DNA from 3 places in the Thalassotalea ganghwensis genome. Region 1 is predicted to be linked to each of the others. Evidence: predicted binding sites of a transcription regulator. Region 1 holds the regulator's gene; each other region holds the start of a gene.
The links. The regulator sigma-54, encoded in region 1, starts transcription at its own class of promoters, with help from an activator protein. The targets are predictions, from matches to a motif close to GTTGGCACGNNNNTNGNNT.
Positions count from the first base shown of each region.

Region 2: the regulator sigma-54 is predicted to act here: its motif matches at 1,866-1,884, upstream of ACSLUH_RS09535 (PEP-CTERM sorting domain-containing protein).
Region 3: the regulator sigma-54 is predicted to act here: its motif matches at 4,006-4,024, upstream of ACSLUH_RS04175 (PEP-CTERM sorting domain-containing protein).

Region 1 is NZ_JBQRUM010000030.1:9,228-17,089, forward strand. It holds gene ACSLUH_RS18700 (calcium/sodium antiporter) at 1-146, shown strand, start outside; gene ACSLUH_RS18705 (KpsF/GutQ family sugar-phosphate isomerase) at 148-1,119, shown strand; gene kdsC (3-deoxy-manno-octulosonate-8-phosphatase KdsC) at 1,116-1,664, shown strand; gene lptC (LPS export ABC transporter periplasmic protein LptC) at 1,661-2,227, shown strand; gene lptA (lipopolysaccharide transport periplasmic protein LptA) at 2,193-2,708, shown strand; gene lptB (LPS export ABC transporter ATP-binding protein) at 2,712-3,443, shown strand; gene ACSLUH_RS18730 (RNA polymerase factor sigma-54) at 3,503-5,002, shown strand; gene hpf (ribosome hibernation promoting factor) at 5,031-5,318, shown strand; gene ptsN (PTS IIA-like nitrogen regulatory protein PtsN) at 5,348-5,800, shown strand; gene rapZ (RNase adapter RapZ) at 5,856-6,710, shown strand; gene ACSLUH_RS18750 (HPr family phosphocarrier protein) at 6,737-7,012, shown strand; gene mgtE (magnesium transporter) at 7,206-7,862, shown strand, end outside.
Region 2 is NZ_JBQRUM010000007.1:197,341-205,202, forward strand. It holds gene prsT (XrtA/PEP-CTERM system TPR-repeat protein PrsT) at 1-1,661, opposite strand, end outside; gene ACSLUH_RS09535 (PEP-CTERM sorting domain-containing protein) at 1,938-2,765, shown strand; gene ACSLUH_RS09540 (tRNA-uridine aminocarboxypropyltransferase) at 2,838-3,569, opposite strand; gene ACSLUH_RS09545 (DUF2884 family protein) at 3,699-4,499, opposite strand; gene ACSLUH_RS09550 (cold-shock protein) at 4,801-5,010, opposite strand; gene ACSLUH_RS09555 (RNA methyltransferase) at 5,208-5,720, opposite strand; gene ACSLUH_RS09560 (peptidylprolyl isomerase) at 5,871-6,608, shown strand; gene ACSLUH_RS09565 (nitroreductase family protein) at 6,795-7,472, shown strand; gene ACSLUH_RS09570 (hypothetical protein) at 7,489-7,698, opposite strand; gene ACSLUH_RS09575 (ribonuclease E inhibitor RraB) at 7,704-7,862, opposite strand, start outside.
Region 3 is NZ_JBQRUM010000003.1:137,146-145,007, reverse strand. It holds gene ACSLUH_RS04200 (DUF2145 domain-containing protein) at 1-559, shown strand, start outside; gene ACSLUH_RS04195 (pilin) at 620-1,096, opposite strand; gene ACSLUH_RS04190 (hypothetical protein) at 1,096-1,932, opposite strand; gene ACSLUH_RS04185 (M56 family metallopeptidase) at 2,158-3,459, opposite strand; gene ACSLUH_RS04180 (BlaI/MecI/CopY family transcriptional regulator) at 3,460-3,834, opposite strand; gene ACSLUH_RS04175 (PEP-CTERM sorting domain-containing protein) at 4,092-4,670, shown strand; gene ACSLUH_RS04170 (hypothetical protein) at 5,020-5,880, shown strand; gene ACSLUH_RS04165 (glycosyltransferase) at 5,964-7,142, shown strand; gene ACSLUH_RS04160 (VOC family protein) at 7,163-7,549, opposite strand; gene ACSLUH_RS04155 (substrate-binding periplasmic protein) at 7,655-7,862, opposite strand, start outside.

The sequences.
Region 1 (7,862 bases):
ATATGTTAGGTGTTACCCTGATGTTATTTTTCTTATGTTTTACCCGTCGCTGGGGGAACTTTAGAATTACGCGCCTCAAAGGTTTTGCTTTGGTGTTAACTTTCATTAGCTATCAAGTGCTCTTATTTAGTCAATTAAAGGCTTAATATTATGAACATTAACTTTAAACAACAGGCACTTGAAGTGATCAATATAGAGCAACAAGTGGTTGGTGAACTTGCTGCGTTTATTGATGACAACTTTGCCAGAGCTTGCCAGTCGATGTACGACTGTCAGGGCCGAGTTATTGTTATTGGCATGGGTAAATCAGGCCATGTAGGTGGAAAGATCGCGGCAACATTAGCAAGTACCGGTACTCCAGCATTTTTTGTCCATCCGGGTGAAGCTAGTCATGGTGATTTAGGCATGATCACTAAAGACGACGTGGTATTAACCATTTCAAATTCTGGAGAAACAGGCGAAGTACTAGCGATAATCCCTGTGATAAAGCGCATCGGCGCAACACTTATCAGTATGACAGGTAATCCTGATTCAACATTAGCAACACTTGCCGATAACCATATTTGTATCAAGGTGTCACGCGAAGCTTGTCCGCTTGGTCTCGCACCAACATCAAGTACTACAGCGACTTTAGTAATGGGGGATGCTATTGCGGTTAGTCTGCTCCATGCTCGAGGGTTCACCGCTGATGATTTTGCATTGTCTCATCCAGGCGGTAGTTTAGGTAAGAGATTATTGTTGCGCTTAGCTGATATCATGCATCAAGGTGAACGTTTACCGGTTGTGGGTAGCCAAGCAAAAATCAAAGACGCCTTGGTTGAAATGTCACTTAAAGGGCTGGGAATGACCGCTGTTGTCAATGAACAAGGCGCATTAATAGGCCTGTTTACAGACGGTGATTTACGACGTATTTTGGACGCTAAAATCGACATCCATCAAGATACAATCCAATCAGTGATGACGCGCAATCCTAAAGTCGCGAATAAAGAAATGTTAGCAGCCCAAGCGCTGCAAATTATGGAAGAGAAGAAAATCAATGGCTTAATTGTTGTCGACGAAGACAATGTTCCTATCGGTGCAATGAACATGCACGACTTACTAAAATCAGGAGTATTGTGATGCAAACCTGGTATGGCGATATCGATGAAGATCTGGTGAGAAAATGCAAAAAGATAAAGTTGTTTGTCTGTGATGTTGATGGTGTCTTTTCTGATGGGCGAATTTATTTAGGTAATGACGGCGAAGAGCTCAAAGCATTTCATACTAAAGATGGCTTTGGCATTAAAGCGCTCGGCGCTAACGGAGTAGATGTTGCCGTAATTACGGGTCGTCGTTCAATGATCGTTGAAAAGCGTATGCAAGCATTAAATGTCAAACATATTGTTCAAGGTGAAGAAAACAAACTACCCGCCTTAAAAAATATCATAGAAGGCTTAAACCTTTCACCTGATCAAGTTGCTTATATCGGCGACGACATGCCTGATTATGACTGCATGAAATATGTTGGTCTGGCGATAGCGGTCAATGATGCCCATCCTCAAATTTTGGCTATTTCAGATTATAGAACCACAATTCGGGGGGGCTTTGGAGCGGTTCGAGAGACCTGTGACATTATTATGCAATGTCAAAATACTCTTCAATTGGCTTCTGGTGCTAGTATATGACCCGCACTACCGGACTATTACTCAGTTTTTTCATTGCCGCCTCCTCGATATACTTCTATCTTGAATGGCGACAGGACGCTAACCAAGATCCACAAATTATTAGTGACGATTTAACACCTGATTTTATCGCTGAATCACTTAATAGTAATATTTACAACGCAAAGGGTGAGCTTTCTTATATTATTGATGCTCAACGTATGGAACATTATTCCGAGCTTGCCGTTACCCACTTTGAGTTTCCACAATATACCCTCTATGGCAAAAATAATCCCTCTCCGTGGAAACTTAAAGCCAATGAAGGCACTCTATACAGTAACAACCGAGTCAGGTTAGAAAATCGAGTGACATTATTATCAACGGACGCAGAAAGTTTGATAAACAAAATACATGGACGCTATTTAGAGCTTGATTTAAATACCAATATCATTAGTACTGAGCAAACCATCGTAATTGAAGGAAAAGATTTTACTATGTATGGCTCAGGATTGATCGTAGACTTAAACACTAAACAAATGACGTTGACAGAGCATGTACAAACCATTTTCAAAACGAATCACCCTTAACACACTTTTGCTTATCGGCTCGAGCATTTTCGCTTCCGTTAATGCGGCAGAATTAGATTTAAAGCAAGAGATAAGTATTGATGCCTCTAGGCAAGCAGCAGATTTAAAAAATAAAGTATTTAGTTATATTGATAATGTGGTTATTAGCCAAGGCTCATTGCAAATCAAAGCGGATTTAGTTCAAGTCATTACTGACAACACCACTGGCGAAAAAACGTACTTGGCGAAAGGCAAGCCAGCCACATTTGAGCAAAAGCTTGAAGATGGCACGCCAATCTATTTACAAGCTAACGAAATAAAGTATCAACCTTCAGAAAATATCGTCGTGATTTCAGGTGATGCTGAATTAAGACAGGAAGGTAGTAAAGTCAGCGGCAGTATTATCACCTACAACTTTGTCACTGAACAGGTTAGTGCTGACAGTGAAGCGAATGATCGCGTTAAAACCGTATTACAACCCAAAGAACTTGATAAAAAATAGCCTATGGACAACGCAATTCTCTGTGCAAAAAATTTAGCAAAATCATACAAGGGACGTCGAGTTGTTAAAGACGTTAGCTTGATGGTTAAAGAAGGGCAAATTGTCGGTCTACTTGGCCCTAACGGTGCTGGTAAAACCACCTCATTCTATATGATTGTTGGCTTAGTACCCCACGATGATGGCACAATTGAGCTCAACCAGCATGATATCTCCCTGCTTCCAATGCATGAACGTGCTCGTCAAGGAATTGGGTATCTGCCTCAAGAAGCTTCTATTTTTAGAAAGCTCAGTGTCACTGATAATATTATGGCGATTCTACAAACTCGCAAAGATATTTCCGACATTGAACGTCAAGATAAGCTTGAGCATTTATTAGAAGAGTTTAATATTGGTCATATTAAAGATAATTTAGGGATGAGCTTATCTGGTGGTGAGCGGCGCCGTGTTGAAATTGCTCGGGCGCTAGCTGCAGACCCTAAATTTATCTTGTTAGATGAACCGTTTGCTGGTGTTGACCCAATTTCTGTAGGTGATATAAAAAAAATTATTCTACACTTAAAGCAACGAGGAATTGGTATTTTAATCACAGACCATAATGTACGAGAAACGTTAGATGTTTGTGAACATGCCTATATCGTGAGTCATGGTGAGTTAATTGCGGAAGGAAATTCTCAAGAAATTCTTGCTAATCAGATAGTAAGAGATGTATATCTTGGTGAACAATTTACGTTATAGTATCTATTAACCAGAGTAAAATGAACGTCAATAATAATTATAGGAACCGAAGGAAGTAAATGCGCCCTAGTTTACAGCTCCGTATTGGACAACAATTGACAATGACTCCGCAGTTGCAGCAAGCAATTAAGCTGTTGCAGTTGTCAACATTAGACCTTCAACAAGAAATTCAAGAGGCCTTAGAAAGTAATCCGCTTTTAGAAATTGATGAATCAAATAATAACAATCAAGAGAACGAAAAAGATCACCTAGAAGAAGGTTTTTCAGCGACAAGTTCAGAATCCAAAACTAGCGATGGTAGTGAAGACTCTTCGCCAACCATCGATGAAATTTCAACCACTGAAGCGATGGATAAAACCGATATCCCGGAAGAGCTTAATATCGATACCACATGGGATGAAAGCTTCAGTGCTGGCGTATCAAGCAGTGGTATAGGCAGTGTGAGTGAAGATTACACTTATCAAGGCGAAACCATAGACTCGATTCAAGATCATTTACGCTGGCAAATGGACTTAACCCCTTTTACTGAAACCGATCGCGCCATTGCAACCGCAATAATCGATGCCATTGATGATGCTGGTTATTTAACGGTTAGCGCAGAAGATATTTTAGAGAGTATTGGTATAGATGATGTTGAGCTTGACGAAGTTGAGGCGGTACTAAAACGCATCAATATGTTTGATCCCGTAGGTGTCGGTGCGCGCAGTATAGCCGAATGTTTATTAATTCAATTAAATCAGTTTGACGCACAAACGCCTTGGCTAAAAGAAAGTAAAATAGTCGTTAAAGATTATATCGATTTACTGGGTAATCGTGATTATCGTCAACTAATGCGTAAAACCCGTTTAAAAGAAGATCAACTAAGAGAAGTCATTCGTCTCATTCAATCGCTTGATCCACGACCGGGAGACTCGGTAATAAAAAGTGATGATCAATACGTCATTCCCGATGTATCGGTTGAAAAAAAGAATGGCCGTTGGGTCGTTGAACTTAATCCAGATACCGCACCTAAACTTTCCGTAAATCAACATTATGCTTCTATGGCTCGCTCGATGAAGTCTTCAGCCGACAGTCAATTTATTCGTTCCAATCTGCAAGAAGCAAAGTGGTTTATAAAAAGTTTAGAAAGTCGAAACGAAACTCTTTTAAAAGTGTCTAATTGCATAGTTCAACGACAACAGGGCTTTTTTGAACACGGCCCAGAGGCTATGCGCCCTATGGTTTTAAATGATATCGCTGAAGCGGTCGACATGCATGAATCAACAATTTCTCGTGTAACCACGCAAAAATACATGCATACACCACGCGGTATATTTGAATTAAAATTCTTCTTCTCAAGTCATGTTAGTACTGAAAATGGTGGAGAATGTTCATCAACGGCTATTCGAGCTTTAATTAAAAAGCTGGTCGCTGCTGAATTACCTTCTAAGCCACTCAGTGATAGCAAAATGGCTGAATTATTGGCGGAGCAAGGTATTAATGTCGCACGCAGAACCATTGCAAAATATCGCGAATCATTATCTATCCCTCCGTCAAATCAACGTAAAAGTTTGCTTTAAGTAAACATAACAATAAGGATTTAAGCCCATGCAAATTAATCTTTCTGGTCACCATGTTGAAATTACAGATTCTTTAAGAGATAGCGTTAATACTAAATTCGCAAAACTAGAGCGACATTTTGACCATATCAACAACGTTTATGTGGTACTAACTGTTGAAAAAATTAACCAAATTGCAGAAGCAACCGTCCACTTAAATGGCACCGAAGTGCATGCAAAAGCCGAAAATGGTGATATGTATGCTTCAATTGACAGCTTAGTCGACAAACTTGATCGTCAAATATTAAAATACAAAGGCAAAATTAACCAACATTAACGCTATTAAGTTAGCCGCGTACCCGCATTATGAAGTTACTTGAAATGCTATCGCTGGACTGCACACTATGTGCAGTCCACGCTTCTAGCAAAAAGAAGATTTTAGAACTACTCAGTGAAAAAGCCTCTGAACATCTCAAACAATTTTCCACTTATGATTTATTGGCAAGTTTAATTGCTCGAGAGAAAATGGGCTCAACTGGCATCGGTGGAGGTATCGCAATTCCGCACGGTCGCCTAACAGATACAGAGCAAGCGATCGTTGTCTTAGCAACCAGTGAACAGCCGATTGACTTTGACGCTATTGATAATCGCCCCGTAGACATCTTTGTCGCATTATTTGTTCCCGAACAAGAGTGCCAAGCACATCTAAGTACGCTACAAAGTATTGCTCAACTTTTTAGTGATAAACAATTCTGCAAAGAATTAAGAAAAAGTACAACATCTGAAGAAATGTTTGCACTTATTCAGCAAGCCAGCTAAGTTAGGCAAATAAACCATGTTACTATCGCCCTCAGCTTTTTTATAAGGCATATTCATGAAGTTAACCATCGTAAGTGGTCGCTCCGGCTCAGGTAAAAGTGTCGCGTTAAGAATTCTTGAAGATTTAGGCTATTATTGTGTCGACAACATTCCGGTAAACCTTTTACCTGCTTTAACACATACGGTTATCAACGATTACGAAACCGTTGCAGTCAGTCTCGATGTTCGAAATTTACCTGATGATCCAAACGACGTTTCAGAGATACTTGACTACTTACCAACAACTGTTGAACTCAACATCCTCTATTTAGACGCAGATGACTCTGACCTTATAAAGCGCTTCAGTGAAACCCGTCGTTTACACCCTTTGATTAAGCAAAACATCGCACTTGATCAAGCGTTAAGTTTAGAAAAAAAGTTGTTAGAACCAATTTCTAGTCGTGCTCATTTATATATCAATACCAGTCAACTAACCCCTCATCAGCTTGCAGATCTTATCAGGGAGCGCATTCTTGGCAAAAAGACCGGCAAGATGGTGGTTGTATTTGAGTCATTTGGCTTTAAACATGGTGTACCACAGGATGCTGACTATGTTTTCGATGCGCGATTTTTACCAAACCCATTTTGGGAAAAAGAACTAAAAAGCTATACCGGTTTAGACCAACCCGTGAAAGATTTTTTAGGTGCTCAACCAATCGTGACTAAGTTTATCTGGCAAATTAATAGCTTTTTTATGACTTGGCTACCGCACCTTGAGCGAAATAATCGTAGCTATATTACCATTGCAATTGGTTGCACTGGAGGCAAGCACCGCTCTGTTTATATCGCTGAGCTTCTTGCTAACAATTTAAGAAAAGAGCGCCAAGACGTGCAATCACGACACCGAGATATCGATAAATCATCGACTTAATTTAATAAAGTATCAGTAAAAAGCACATGACACGTTTTGAAAGAGACCTAAAAATCACCAATAAACTTGGCTTACATGCTCGAGCCGCAACCAAACTCGCACAACTTAGTCAAAAATTTAGTGCAACCATTACCGTAGCGCTAGATGACAAAAGCGTTGATGCTAGCAGTATCATGGGCTTAATGTTACTAGCGGGTAGTAAAGGAAAGGTGGTCAAGGTGATCACCGAAGGCGATGATGCAGAAATTGCCCTAAAGGAGGTCTGCCAGTTGTTTAATGATAAATTCAATGAAGCCGAGTAAAGCACTTTTTTCCTTAACCCCCAATTACGTCCTTGATAAATTTTGCTGAAAAAAAAACAATTATAAGATACACTTACCGTCAGCGTTTACAAAAAAACCAGTCTTCAAAAGCAAAACAATAACTAAGTCTGAGATGTGACGCTAAATTCACCAGTAAAATAGTTTTCAATCAATAACGGCACAAGGTAGCAATATGCCGGAAGCGTTAGAACAAGAAAATAGCCATAAAACCCTGCAGCAAGTTAATGAAGCACTTGGCAGCGGGATGTTTGTTTATGTGCGAAAATTACTGCAAAACATGCCGGCGTATGATCTTGCATTAATACTTGAATCTACGCCCTCAAAAAGCCGTACCATTCTCTGGCAGCTCATTGATCCCGATCACCACGGTGAAGTTCTCGAAGAGCTTAATGAAGAAGTACGTAAAGGCATCTTAAAAAATATCCAACCGGAGAAGCTCGCGGCAGTGGCCGAAGGAATGGATATCGATGACTTAGCAGAAGTTCTTAGAACACTGCCTGATACGGTTTATAATGAAGTATTAGCGTCAATGGACTCTCAAGATAGAGGTCGTGTAGAAACGGCGCTATCTTATGAAGAAGACACTGCTGGTGGTATCATGAACACCGATACCATCACCCTGCGCCCCGATGTTACTGTCGATGTTGTTTTACGTTATTTACGCCTTAAAGGCGAACTCCCCGAATCCACGGATTCATTTTATGTTGTCGATCGTCAAAATCATTTTATCGGTTCTGTTTCTCTCGCTGCCATTGTCACAGCGAAACCTGAAGTGATCGTATCAAGCTTAATAGACGAAGAAATAGAAGCCGTGTATGCCGATACACCA
Region 2 (7,862 bases), on a different contig from region 1:
ACACGCACATAGCGCTCTGTTGATGGATACTGCTTAAGCATAAAGTTAAGCCGTTCTATCCCCTGTTCAAAGTTACCCTCGACAACATCCATACGCGCTAAATGAATGACCGCTTCTACGTTCTGATTATCAAGTGCTACGGCCTTTTCAAATGCGGCTCTTGCTTTGTGATACTGTTTATCAAAGCCCAACAGTATGCCATTTAACTGATGGTAATAACTGTTATTGCTGCTGAGAGCTAACAGTCGGCTTACTTTCTGTAATCCTTTGGTATATTGCTGACTCGCTCGATAGGCTTCCACTAATAATGTTAAGGCTGATTCACTTTCATTGAGCGATAATGACTTTTGTAACGTAACAATTGCTTCATTTATTTGACCGGTTTTAAACTGTAAATTTGCCAAATCAAATAACGCACGCGCATCCTCAGGTTTAGCCTCAACAACATCGAGAAAGTACTGTTGTGCTTTTTCTACATCGCCTAAAGCAAGCAATGTTTGCCCTAGTAAAGACCAAGTTTCAGTATCATCTGGATCGATCAATCGCGCACGAATCAGATTACTTTTGGCAACGTTTAACTCTCCCAAAGACAGGTCAATCCTACCGAGGATTTTATACGCGCGGGTATCGTTGGTGACAATAGCTACGTACTTATTCAATAAACTTTGCGCTTTATTAAGCTCTCCTTGCTCGAAACTTACAATCCCTGCAAGATAATAATATATTGGGTTTTGCGCCATGACCTCAGCAGGTAAGCCAGTTAAAACATTATTAAGGTGCATTTTAGTCTCTTCACTGGAGTCTGTATCTCCTACTGCAATACTCGCAACGACTTTTAAATAGTTTGCCCTCGGCTCATTAGGAATATCAGCAAGAATAACCTCCAGATCTTTTAATGCATCATGATATTTTTCTTGCTGTAACAATAGGCTTGCTCGAGTTAATCGTGCTGGAAAGTTTTTTGGATTTATCTCAATAACTTGCGCTATTAGCGTTAATGATTCTTGTAAATTGCCTTGCTGTTGCTCTAAATTAGCTAGCAAGCTCAACGCTTGCACATCTGAAGTATTAATCGCCAGGGCTTGTTCAATGAAAGGACGCGCTAATTCTGGCTGTTGTTTTAGAATATAAACTTGCGCCATGCCAAGCTGTGCCAATATATTAGATGTTTGAAAATCAATGGCTGCTTGATAAGCTGCTTTGCCTTGTTCTAGCTCATTTAATTCAACATGGGCTCTGCCTTTTAATACATGGATCTTGCTCTGTAAGACATTATCTAAAATATTACTTGTCGCTAACTCGATAACTTTTTTATATTTTTGTTGAAGTAGGTACGCTTCAAGAAACAAAGGCAAAATTTTCTTTTCATCTGCCCTGAAAGCTCGAGCTTTTACGAGAAAATCCTCAGCAGCTGCGCCATCCCCCTGCTCAATGTAAACTTCCGCCAAAAGAATCAATGACGGTAGATGATCAGGCTGATTTCTCAATGCATTTTTGAGATGAATTTCTGCCGCTAGTAAATCTGAACCATAAAAACTCTTTAACGCTTCTTCATAGGGTTGATTGTTGGTTTGCTGAGTAAAAGCATAAGCGCCTTGCCCTAACAGCGCCGAGCTTAACAATACCACCTCAAGAAACCTTTTATTAACAAAAAACATCATCAACCTCTATAGAAAAACCAGTTAAATCTCTAACATTGCGCTGAATATATAGGCTTTTGCTGCAAAATTCCATTAATTTCCCTAGAAGACGTTATTCTGAACAACTGTACATTTTTGTCAGCTTTCTTTACACTCAATTAACCTTTAATGTATGTAAAATCAAAAAAATTTACATAACTAATTGTAACTAATAAAATTAAAATAAAGGGCATGCTTTTTGCTTGTTGTTAATAAATTTTTATTGTTGTTACATAGACTCTCAAATAGGATTAAACAATGAAGTGTTTAAAATGGTTTGCAGCCATCGCGATTTCAACTGCTAGTATTGCTGCTCATGCTGGAAATATTAGCGCAACAACGATCATGGATAATTATATTGGAGCTGGTCAATCAGGCGATATCCATGGTGAAAAGAACGATTTTGATATCGACAAAATGGAAGTATCTCGTGTTGGCACAACATTAACCGTTAATATATTTACAGCGTTTTACGATAATATCGGTATTAATGGAGTGCGCCTTGGTGATTTATTCCTCGCAGCAGGTGACAACAATGTTTGGCAGCCATTTGATGATACACCTAATGCTGGTGACCGTTTTTCTGCTAACGATTACTACCACAATACCGGTACTGACTGGCAATATGCTTTTGATTTAGGCGCTGTCGAAGGCAACCGTAGAAATGCAGAAGTTGGGGGGCAGTACACAGGTTGGTTACGCGACGTAAACAGAGCCGATATTTTGGACTCACACCAAGTCTATTCCAATGGCACAACCCGTGAATATCAAGCGGTAATGATGAATGGTAATTATTACAACCCATATAGTGCCTCAACTTGGTCAGTCGGCAATTGGGCTTACAATAAAAATGGCATCGATTACGGCGCAATATCGTTTTCAATGGATGTTTCAGGAACCGCTTTAGCTACAGCAAACCAAATCGCATTTCGCTGGGCGATGTCTTGCGCTAATGACATCATAGAAGGCTTTGCATCAGCAACACCTAGTGGCGGTGGAACGCCAATTCCTGAGCCACAATCAATGCTATTAATGTTGTTAGGTTTACTAGGGCTAGCATACAAGAAGCGCGCAAAAAATACGTAAACCTCAATAAAAAATAAAGATAAAGCCACTTTTTAGTGGCTTTTTTATTAGTTTTTCTCAGCAACTAGTTTGCTATCCCTCAAGTGCTAGAAACTTGGCCAATGCCTGAGGATCCCCTTGATTTGAGCGACAGACGCTTTTTTGATAATAATAAGTAAACACATTAAACCAAGCAGTGAGTACTTTACCGTTATACTCTTCTCCTGCAATTTTCAATACTAAAGCAGCAACCTCTGCTGTCGCCAAATAGCTGTCATGATGACTTTTGCGGATATGGTATTGAGAGCTATTAGCCTGTTCGAGCATTGTTGAAAGATCAATAGATAATACCGGTAAATGAGACAAGTACGAGCTCTTTCGAAACATCTTGCGTGCTTCTCGCCAGCTACCATCAAGCATGATAAAAAGTGGCCGTTTATTCGCACTAAGCTTAGGGGTTGAATTTACGAATATGCGTTCGCTATCTGCATATTCTTTAGGAAAAACAACAAAAGGTTGCCACTTTTCATCTTTAATTATCGAAATAATATCTTGGTTTTCTTCTGTTCTAGACCAGGTATAAGCCATAACATCTGGAATCACATCAGCAATTAACTTTCCTGTATTGCTAGGCTTTAGGACTTCTTTGTCATACATCAATACCAAAAAACCTACGTTACTATTAACCTGCTTACGCCACTGGCAAATACAATTTTTCGCCGCGACATGGCATCGTTCACAGCGTTCTACTTTATAGCCACGTCCTTTAAATGGTTTCGTTGAAATGCTCTTGCGAGATAAATAGAGCTGATGTACGGCATGCATGATTTACACAGTTACTTAAAAAAAGATGAGAACTATAGCTTATAACTCGTTGAGATTATAGTAAGACAATACAAAAGAGCGCTTTCGCGCTCTTTTGTTAATAATAAGTAAGCTTATTTAACGAATAGCTTAAATTGCATTTGATTCTTCTTTGTCGACAACTAAGACATCAGTATCTGATAAAGCTTCAATACTCCCTTTTAATTGCTCTTCCAACTCATCGATTTTTAATACCGATTGACAGATAGCTTCACCGCGTTTTTCTAATTCCTTAGCTCTCGTCTCCATTTCATACTCGATTTGCTCACCAAAGTTTTCCATGCGAGTTTCAAATGCATCCATATTACCACCTGCAAACAACAGTTCTTGACCTACTGCGATTAGTAATGAGCCCATTGAATTCTGAATGGTACTTTCAACCATCGTTTCAATGCGCTTTTCAAAATCTTCACCAAAGAATTGCTCACCATCGAAACCTTCTTCATTGATCGTGATAGTTTTATCTTGGGCAAAGCTGGTTTCGATTTCGGTTTTTATTTGGCTAAGTTCGGTTGTTAGCTGATAACCAACATCATTGCCTTCACCCAGAAGCTCATTAAAAGCCAAATTAACACCATCTACAGCAATATCCATCGCATCCAAAGCGATATCTTTCACTTCTGGTACAACCGCTCTAATAGAAGTTGAATATTGGTTGACAACATCTTGCTCAGTCGCTGATAAGGCGATCGCTTGACCACTAATATATAGCTCACGATCGTTAACTATTTTGTAAACAGTCTTATCATCTTTTGTAAACTCGATGGCATCTTTTGATATAGAAACACCGCCCTCAAGTGATACATGGCAATTATCTGTAGAGAAAGACGTATCATGAGCCATTGCAGAAGATGTGGCAATTAACATAGTGCTAGCAAGTAAAGTTTTCATTGGTTCACCTTTTCATTATTTATTGTATCGACATTGCTGTATTGACTTACTCTTTACAATTGTAATGCCAAAGTGAAATATTATTTATATTCAACAACTTAAATAAAAACCCCAAATCGAAATGAATTAGCTAAACTCACTTATTAGCGCAATCCACCAAAAAGTAGTGTAATCAACATAATAAAACTAATCTTGTAGACAGATTAAAATACGGGATTAAGTAACGGCGGGAATAAAGAGATGGGCATAAAAAAGGTGAGCATCAGCTCACCTTCTTAAAATAACTTATTTCAAGCCAACATTATAAAGCTACAATGTTCTCTGCTTGTGGGCCTTTTTGACCTTGAGTTACGTTAAACTCAACTTTTTGACCTTCTGCTAACGTTTTGAAACCGTCACCAGAAATTGCACTGAAATGTGCAAATACGTCAGGACCTGATTCTTGCTCGATAAAGCCAAAACCTTTTGATTCGTTAAACCACTTTACAGTGCCAGTTGTTTTCTCAGACATAATAATATCCTAAAAGTTAAAAATTTTTACCTTGTATCACCAAGGCGGTCGTGCAGGAAGTGTTACTATGACTTAATAAACGAGACGAGCTACTATAAATAACGCGGTACGATGTAAATAAATATAGGTCTTACTTTCTAGCTGCAACCATTTTAACGGCTAGCCATTGATAGTCAAGATATTTTATTCTTGCGCGTTTAAAAACAATCCAAAGCCTTAACCTTGGTATTATTGTTTCGGTCACGACTAGTTTTAATTAATCCATCGCCTTTTATATAGTTAGGTTGTTTTGCTAACCTATCGTAAAGCACTACATTCACCGTAGCAGCCAAATTCATGCAACCAATGGTTGGTACATAGACAACATGCTCTGCTCGATCAATGATTTGCTGGTTTATCGTGCCATCTTCAGGACCAAATACATAAATTGCATTGTCTGGATGCTCAAACTCTGGAAGTGGACAGGCACCTTCAACTAAATCCACACAAACAATACTGCCATTTTCTCCTGATATGAGTGCCTCATCATTGACTAATGTAAGTGGTATTGAATCTATCGTATTCTTGGTATCGGTATTGAATTTCGCAGCTTGCGCAAAACGCTTACCACTGTAAAAAACTGCTTCAACTTGATAACAACCAGCTGCCCTCATTACCGCACCAACATTAGTTGGACTTTTGGGATTTAACAATAAGATTTTTGATGACAAAAAAATACCTTCCTATACCAAAACAACAAGCAAGTATTTTCAGTTGAAATGCCAATACAGACAAGGAATATTTACAAAACGTGATAATACTTGTTCTTCCAAATACTGACAGTATACTAGCCAAATTTTAAATCTATTGGATAACACTCAGTGAAAAAATTAGTAAATACAATTGCGATAGCGCTATCGCTTTTAACATCTATGTCAAACGCAACTATTGTCGAGTTTCAAACGTCACATGGCAACTTTCAGGTAAGTTTACATGATAAAACGACGCCCAAAACGGTTACTAATTTTTTAAATTATGTGAAAAGTGAACGATATAACCAAACCCTTTTCCACCGCTCAATTCCTAACTTTGTTTTACAAGGTGGAGGCTTTTATTTTGACGGCACTGCAGACTTTAAAGGTATAGAAACCGACGATAGCGTAAAAAACGAACCAGTGTACTCAAATGTAAGAGCAACAATAGCCATGGCAAAGATTGGCGGTTTACCTGATAGTGCAACTAGTCAATGGTTTATAAACGTAAAAGACAATTCTCAGGGTAGTAATGGGCTTGATCTGCAAAACGAAGGTTTTACCGTATTCGGTGAAGTCATCGGTGATGGCATGAATGTCATTGATCTTATCTCAGCTTTGCCTCGTTGCGGTGAAGTTCCCGTAAATGACAATGCCCAAGCTCAATGCCAATCACCGAGTGAAGAGAATTTAGTAACTCTCTATCAAGTGGTTATTGTTGATGACTCTGAGGATACCGCTCAGACTTTAAAGGCAATAAAAAATACGCTAATAACGCAAAAATCAGAGCAGAATTCAAGCTCAAGCGGTGGTTCAGCTTTTTGGTTATTGCTATTGTTACCGCTAGCTAGATTATTACGCGCATAGCTCCTAAGTGTTTTGCATCATATGTGGGAGCTGTTCTCTTACTTATGATGCAGACACTCGCCCCCCTGCCAATCATCACAGAATAATACCATTTCATCTTTCTCTACGTGTAAAACTCATGAATTAAATATTGCAAATGCAACATTGCAGCTTTATATTGCTAAGAAAAACTCTAAAGGTATTCCTATGCAAAAACACGAATCATCTCCACTTTGCGATTACATCGAATACTCACCGCAAGAAATGCTTTGTCGCTCAGAGCTTTTTTATCAACAAATTAAACGTCGTCATACTATCAGAAGCTTTAGTGATCGCCCTGTCGATAAAAAAATTATCGAGAACTGCATAAAAGCCGCGGGAACGGCACCAAGTGGTGCCAATCACCAACCATGGCACTTTGTCGCGATTAGTGATCCCGATGTTAAACAGCAGATTCGTTTGCAAGCTGAGGCCCATGAGAAAAGTTTTTATCAAGGGAGAGCTGGAGAAGAGTGGTTAGAAGCACTTAAACCATTAGGAACCGATGATAGTAAACCCTATTTAGAGCACGCCCCATGGTTGATAGCTATTTTTAGTCAAAAGAAAGGCGGTATTCACAGTGAAGATAAAAACACTAATTATTACGTTCATGAGTCAGTAGGCATTGCTACCGGTTTTTTAATCAATGCACTTCATTCTGCAGGGTTAGCTACCCTTACCCACACGCCAAAACCGATGTCGTTTTTAAGTAAAATATGCAATAGAGATGATAATGAACGCCCTTATATGCTGCTAATTGCAGGCTATCCAGCAGAAGATGCTACGGTACCTGATCACGCCAAGGTAAAAAAGCACATTAATGAAATCGCGACATTTCTAGAATAAAAATTTACGATTGTCGCTACAACTCCAACAGAAAGTCAGTGCAGCCATTATCACAGCTTAGCTGTATCGTATTGCTTTTATCATCCAGTAGTACCGAAATACTTTTTTGGCAAATACGACATTGTGTAACGGAGCCATCGAGTAAACTTTTAATGTATTTGCGTTGCTCGGTAAAACTGACTTTTTGCTTACCGGAAAGTTGATTTAACTGTTCAATATTTAGCATATTGATTAATAAGGGAGCTTACTTGAAGTGACACAATACCAACCATCAAATTTACCTTTGAGTGGCTCAGCACTCGCCTCTATTAGGTGTTGGTAAGCTGCTATATTTTCATAACTTGCTGCCATTTCAGGGTAGGCCGTTATTTCCCATGGAAAATCATCATC
Region 3 (7,862 bases), on a different contig from region 1:
TCACACTGCAATTGCAATCTACTCCGATATTACACTAGCTGACGGAAGTATCGCCAAAGGCTATGCAATACATAATTTATATCAAGATGCCAAAGATTCAGGTAAAAGTGCATTAATTACCGACTATCCTGTCGATTTCTTTTGGGGAGCCCATGAACTTAAAGCGGGTATTATTATTCCTACCCCAGACTTACAGGACAAAATCATCGATGCATTTGTCACGGGTAAGAATAAACAAGTTCATAACCCTAAGTATTCGCTCATCGCTAATCCTTACAACAATAAATATCAAAACTGTACTGAGCATACCTTAAACATTATAAATGCAGCGATATATGAGACCACAGATATGCTACGCCTAAAGCGAAATACTAAGGCTTACTTTGACGCTCAACCCGTTAAAGTTAACCGATTAAAGCTGGTACTTGGTGGCGCATTTAGTAACGGTATGACGTTAGCTGACCATGACAAAACGATAGAAACTACGTCGTTTAATAGCATCAAGCGCTATTTAGCTAAATACAACCTTTTAGAAACAAGCTATGTTTATCGCATTTAATCATTGTTAATGGCGATAGCGCATTCTTTCAACTGATTGCGCTATCAACGCTTTTATTGATCACGCACAATCACCAGACAACATTTCAACTGACAAATCCGTCTTGTTTTCACCAATTGCTTGCATACCATTAACAGGCTCAGCCAATCCACATAACCAGGAAATTGGGCTCATTGGACTACCAACAACAACAGCTGGCCTAAACGTTAGTGTTTTTCCTTGCAACGGCTGTGGAACGTTATTACCCAACTCAATATGAAAAGCGCCATTTACTACTGTCACGCTGGTAATTTTATTTGAAATCAACTTATCTGGAGCGGGTAACCCTGCGGCTGCATTATCAACAGGAAAACTTAAATGCTCGCCATAATACTCCGTGATCGGTTGACGTAGATTACCTGCATAAGTGTAGGCTTCAGCAACATGTGCTTTTATCGTGTAGATATGGTATTGCGGTAAGGCGATAGCGGCCAAAATGCCAATAATAGATACAACTATCATCAGTTCTATTAACGTAAACCCTTTCAATTTATTCATCAGACTATCATTCCAAGTTTAAAAATAGGATCGTAGATTTGCATCACAAAGAAAGCAATCGCTGTCACTATGATGACATAAAGCAACCTAAGCAGATGTCGAGTATAGGATTGAATCATCATTATTAATTTCTGAAACTTCAAATTAAATAAGTTATTTAGCTCATGATTAACATCCATGCCGTTTTGAGCAATAAGTCCCAACTCATTTTGAAGGTCACTATTGAGGTTAGCTTTCGATAACGCATACCCAAGCAATTGGTTTAAATTGAAAAGTTCAACTTTAATGCTTTTAGGTACAAACCAGCTCATCGCCATGTTAGGCAAACTAATAATAAAACGATCAATGCGCTTTAAAAAACGCTTAATTAAAAATGAAATCACCAATACAACGACGGTTAACGATATACCAACCCCCCATAGCAGCGGTAGCTGGTAAAATAATTGTCCGACAATATTTGGGTATTCAGATGTAAGGCTTAAAAACGCTGGATAAATATAGAAGTTAAAAAAGGAGATAAAAAAACCAAACATGATGCTGAGTACCACAATAGCATCAAGCTTTTTTAGCACACGCCCAAATAGGAGAGCACCTTGTATTGCACCAGAAAGGCTTATTTCCTTGAAAAAAGCTAAAGCTTTGATGACATCAGCGGGGTTAGAAAGTTGAAAAAGTTGATCAAACAACTGCTGTTGAATAGTCGCTGAAGAGTTGTCTTGATATAAATGCTCTAGCCCTGAGCTTTTATATGCTTGCTCAGCTTGCTGTAATGTAGCCCCCTGTTTAAGCCGTTGAAGAAAGAAGCGACTCTTAAAGTTAAACTGCTCCCAATTCATAATTCCCTTTGTCTCTATCGTTTTTATACAATAACTTTAGCGGTTTACTACATAAATCACAACGCCAAGAAAACATCGCAACTTAACTTAGGCACCAAACTTACAGTAATAACATTATTATTAACTCGAACCACGTATAACCACAAAAGACCAACACGCACCAGAGTCGGCTGCAGAAGAATCAACAAACTCTATGTGCAAATTCTCTCAAATAATCGTAATCTATTAACTATCGCTACTGGGATCCTTTGCCTTAGCAACAGAAAATGAAAACGCATACCCAGTATCACTTACATCAGGATTATCAATTTCTATTTTACCTTGCTCTCCATATTTCATGGTAAGTTGAGGCGACGACACTACTTTTTGCTGGTTATTTTCATTTTCAATGATATCGAAAAATATTTTTGCCTGATCACCAAGATCTTTTACCACCAAATTCACTTGATAACCTTCCATTTGATAAGAGAATGGTTCATCAAATTTTGACCAAAGTGTCAGTTTGCTACTGAGAGTGTTTTCGGTATATTCATCCCCTTTTTGCTGGTGGGATAAACGTAGATTTATATCTAAATTAATTAACGCACCAAGCTTAGTATCAACATCAGTCGCCTCTATAAAGTTACCTCGATGAGCCGTTGCCAAGGTTACTGAAGACATCATCGTAGCCACTGACAAGAAAGTGCTGATCAAGATCGCTTTATTAAATAAATTCATTGTTCTATTTTCCTTAAGTAGTTTTATTCTATGAATATTAGTGTTCTTTGATGTCAATACATTACTTGACAATGCCATGGTTTTATCTCGCTGGTGACGCAGCATTAACTGAGACAACCCCTCAACATAATTAGGATAAACGGCACTGACTTTTTGATCGCACTTTACTTCAATTAAAAATCGATTGAGCTTAACTAAACTACGAACTAAAGGGTTCCACCAAAAAATGCTTTCCATCAACAATAGAAATAATAGTTTGCCATTATCGCTGTTTTGAATATGCTGTTTTTCATGCAGAATAACGAGTTCAACTTCGGGATCTGTTGCTACCTTTTCTGACATGACAATAATAGGGTTGATTATGCCTAACGTAATGGCGCCTTCGATGTTAGGGCTTGTGTAAATGGGATGGTTATACCTTTTACTGAGCAGTAAATGGTAAGTAGTTTTCGAAGAACGAGTTAGCTGCTTGCGCCAATAGTGAAACTTTAACAATCGAATACTTGCGATCAACACTCCTATCAAAAACAGCATTATAAGTACCTGCAAAGCAATTTCTGAAAAGTTAAATCGTGTTGGCTTTATAGGTGACGAAGCTATTAACTTACTGACACTTGAATAGGCTATTATGACAGGTTTACTCAAGCTTATATCAGTAAGTAATCTCGCAATTGTATTTATGGGCAGCAGCCAACAACATATGGCAAGGTTCGATAGCCAATAGTTAGCATTCACTGTACCTCGATCACAACGAATATATGACAATACGAGAGCTGAGCTAGCAATGTTTACAATCAAGTAACTGAGCATCTACTTTAACTCCTTTTTTCGCGCTTTTAATATGGCCTCTAAGTATTCAATATCTTCGATACTGAGTTGCTCTTCTTCCAATATATGTGCAGCTAAAGGAGTTGATTTACCTAAAAAGACTTTATTAATGAAATTGCGGATCAATGGCGCTTTAACCTGTTGTTTTTTCAAGGCTGCTTGGTAGAAAATTGTGCGTCCTTCAACTCGGTATCGTTTGAGCGCTGCTTTTCTTTCTAACCGATCGATAATAGTTTTTACCGTCGTATATTTTACATCTCGCTTTGCTTCTATACGTTTATGAATTTCCGGTGCTGTTGCCTCATCTACTTGCCAAAACAATTGCATAACTTCAAGTTCAAAATCCGACAATGACATAACCCCTCCTCTACATGTGTAGATATAATATCTACACATGTAGAGATGTCAATTGATAATTCGGCTTACAAGCCAAGCTTTGGTTATAATTTAATCGTTATAAATATTTACACATAAAACACACCAATAAAAAACCAATCAGTAAATCACTGATAAAAATACATATATTTCAATGGCACAAGATTTGCATTTGTAAAAAATATGTAAATTAAATTGAGATATCTATTCTCGCGCCACCTAATAAAAAAGGAATTCGAATGAAACTTAAGATGTTTAATACCATTACAGCAATTTTTATGCTTGGCCTTAGCAATTTTGCTCATGCAACGCTTATTGAATTTGTCTATACCGGTACAGGCTCAGGTTCTATTGGCGGTATAAACTTCTCCAATACGGCGTTTACTATTACTGAGTACTCTGACACCAACGACCTGCTTTCTTGTGGTGGACCTTGTGTGTTCATTGATGCACAACAAACTACCATTACCTTAGAGAACATCGGTGAGTTTAACTTTATCACCGGAACTCGTACCTTCAAAAATAATGGCTTATTAGGCTTATCCCGTGCTAGCGAATCCGGACTAGATCTATACAGCGGCTTTAATGTGGGTGACTTTGATATGGCTTCTGCATTAGCACCTGTGGCGGCAACTCCAGGCTTATTTCAATGGGACAATTCGCCCGTTAATACGTCAGGTGGGGTGCTATCTTTTGCCGATAGTTCAAACCCAGGTACTTTTGAAGCAAGGTTTGCCTCAGCAATTCCTGAGCCTTCTACTATGGCTGTATTTGGTTTAGGGTTACTAGGGCTTAGTTTGCGTCGTAATCGAAAATAGAAGTATAGCGTCTGTAAACCACGAAAATACTGGACTTGGTGTTCAGTGTTTTCGTCAACCCGTCTAAACTGAATAATCAAGCTAGTAAGCGCTTTTTCGAACATTGCGAAACAACTAACTAAACTGCATCGCAAAAATTCAGCTCCACCCCGTTCACAAATATAATGTGCAATTTCTAATTAAAATAATAACATTCAATAACTTACCTGCGCTTTATTAAAGGCTATTATTGTTTGTACATATTCTGTTTCATTTTTCTATTCTGCCATTAACAACTTAACCGCCACAATTAACACTTTATTTACAAAAATATAGTAGATTATCCGCGAACTTACTATGGAGAATACTCATGTCAACTTTTACAGAAAAGGCAAATGTCTTACTAAAGAATAAAGGGGCTTTAGCAGCAGTCGCCTCTATCGCGGTATTAGCGTCAAACAACGCCTCAGCCAATATTATCGATAACTCTGAACTGATTTTAGAGTCAAGTTATACTGGATTTTGGAATGTTTCTGGCCAATTTACCGGAGTTTTTAACCAACTCCCCACAAGCGATAATTTTGACCCACAGACTCGAGGGCAAGGTTCTGGCAACATCTATAGCGATTCACTGGGTAAAGGCTTAAAGCTTTATGGTGACGCGTCGATGACAGGTGAAGATGTTAATGGTTGGGGAGATGGTATTCAAGGTTTGGCATTCTTATGGACAGGCCGATTTACTCATGATCTAAACGCTGGTGATCAACTAAATTTTGACTTTGAATTTGAACTTGAGACAAATGGTGCCGCTGTTGACTGGCAAGTTGTATCATATATTGCACCTTGGTCATCAACAGCCGATTTGTGGGAGCAAACGTTAGGCACTTCGGCGGACACTTCAAGCTTTAGTTCTGACGGAAATGCACACACTGGCACAGTTTCTGGTTCTGGAAACTGGTTAACAGGCCAATCCTTTTCGAACGCCGTAGACAGTGACGGTGAATATTTTTGGAGTGTAGCACTAACCGCAAGTTGGAGTAACTATAGCGGTGAAAATGCGGTGACAGATGCCGACTTTTTCAGTGTGAATATTCCAGATCACTCTATTGATGTTGGTATTAACCAAGTACCAACGGCAGAACCAATCGCAGTATCTGAAACTGGCTCAATGGCGTTATTACTTGCAGGATTATCTGGGTTAGCATTCTCTCGTCGAAAAGTCACAAAATAGCGGCAATAATCTCTTTTGCCAATAACGCTCAGGCAGTATAAGTTGTCGCCTGAGATTTATCACTTGATAGGCGTTGCTTTTTAATGACAAACCGCAAGAAAAAGCTCTTTATTTTTATCCAACAATCCATTTTGGATCCGGCCAGTGGTGCTGCAAAATCAACAGATCATTTTGCACAACTATTTGTCGAATTAGGTTGGCAAGTTATTGGCCTATCAACGACGGCTAGCGAGCACTACACGACTAGCTCTGCACACGAAAACTATTTAACCTCATTAAAGAACGCTGTTGTGAAACCAGATGAAATTTTATTGGACGAAAATAAACGACTTTATCGTTTTATTAAAGTTTCTAAGCGCGAACCGGAGAAAATCGAAGCACATTACCAACGTACAGCAAAGCAAATATTAAAGGCGGAAAGACCGCAACTTGTTTTGACATTTGGCAACGCTTTCATCGAGCGCGCATTAAGAAAAGACGCTCAAGAGGTTGGGGCCAAAGTCATCTTTACCTTACACAATAGCTCATATAGTGACATTTCTCTTAATTATGTTGACTACTTTATCGTCCCAAGCAAATTTCTCGCTAAATATCATCAACATTATCAAGAGCCAACATCGGTGATTTATCCACCCTTAATGCATTCAGATATCATCGCAGAAAAACAAGAACGCTTGTTTCTAACCTATGTAAATCCCGAGCCCGCAAAAGGGTTAATCGTAATGGTAACCTTGATTAAGTTCTTGATAACAAAACGGCCAGATATTCCGTTACTCATTGTCGAAGGAAGAGCCGATAGTGAGGCACTAATTGCCGCATTAAATTTGGCGGGTATCAATTTAGCACAAGCAAACAATATATTTATGACCTCAGAAGCTATGACGCCGAAGGATATCTATCAACATGCGAAGGTGGTTTTGATGCCGTCGGTGGTCGAGGAGTCCGCCGGTAGAGTAGCTATGGAAGCGATGTTAAATGGTATTGCCACTATTGTTTCTGATCGCGGAGCTTTACCCGAAATTGCCGGAAATGCAGCCATCGTATTGCCAATACCTTCAACCTTGACACCTTTAAGCAAAAACTGGCTAACAGAGAGTGATATACAATCGTGGATAAATGAAATAGTGAAACTCTTCGATGATAGCCAATATTGTCATCACATCGAAAGTCGCTGCCAAAAATATGCAAACGAGTACTATAGTGAATCGGCTACAAAACAACGTCTGATGACTATGGTCGAAAAGCTGACGTCTGAGCACTAAAAACAGACAATGCAAGCTATTTACAGTGGATAATGACCATTCGTTATCTGTGAATTGAACTGCATAATTTCCAAAACAATACCGGATGGATCTTTAAATGCGGCATATCTTCCCCATGGGTTTTCACTTGGTACTTGATGTATAAAGCAAACACCTAAAGCTTTTAGCTGCCGAATTTTCGCGTCTAGATCACTAACCGGTAAAATTAGCGTTTCATTAGCGTTGACACCATGGTCATAGTCAACTGCACCGGCTGTACCTTGAAACATAAATACGTGATGGCCACCATAGCTGAGTCGAACTCGCTCTGGATATGCCTCTTCTACCTTAAAACCCAAAACTTGAGTATAAAACCTTTTGGACTCAGTTAAATCGTTAACGACAAGCAGTGTAGAGGGGCTGATCATAGTAAGAGGGTTCCTTAGTACTGTATAAGTTTTAACGAGTTTAAAGAAACTTAAGTACCCCGTCGATATATACCGACACAGAATAATCTGGCCAGTTATAAGTTGTCAGTTATCACCAATATAGTGCTGCACTATTTTTTTGACCTTCCCTTGTTGCTCAAAAACTTGGTAGGCTTGATCAAATTTATCACGCAACTTAGCGTCATGAAATCCTACCGCGGCTTTCACCGGAGGGATTAATTCATGCTCATGAATGACCTTTTTAGGTCTATCAATCGACAAATTTTTTAAGTAAAAATAAAAGATATAATAA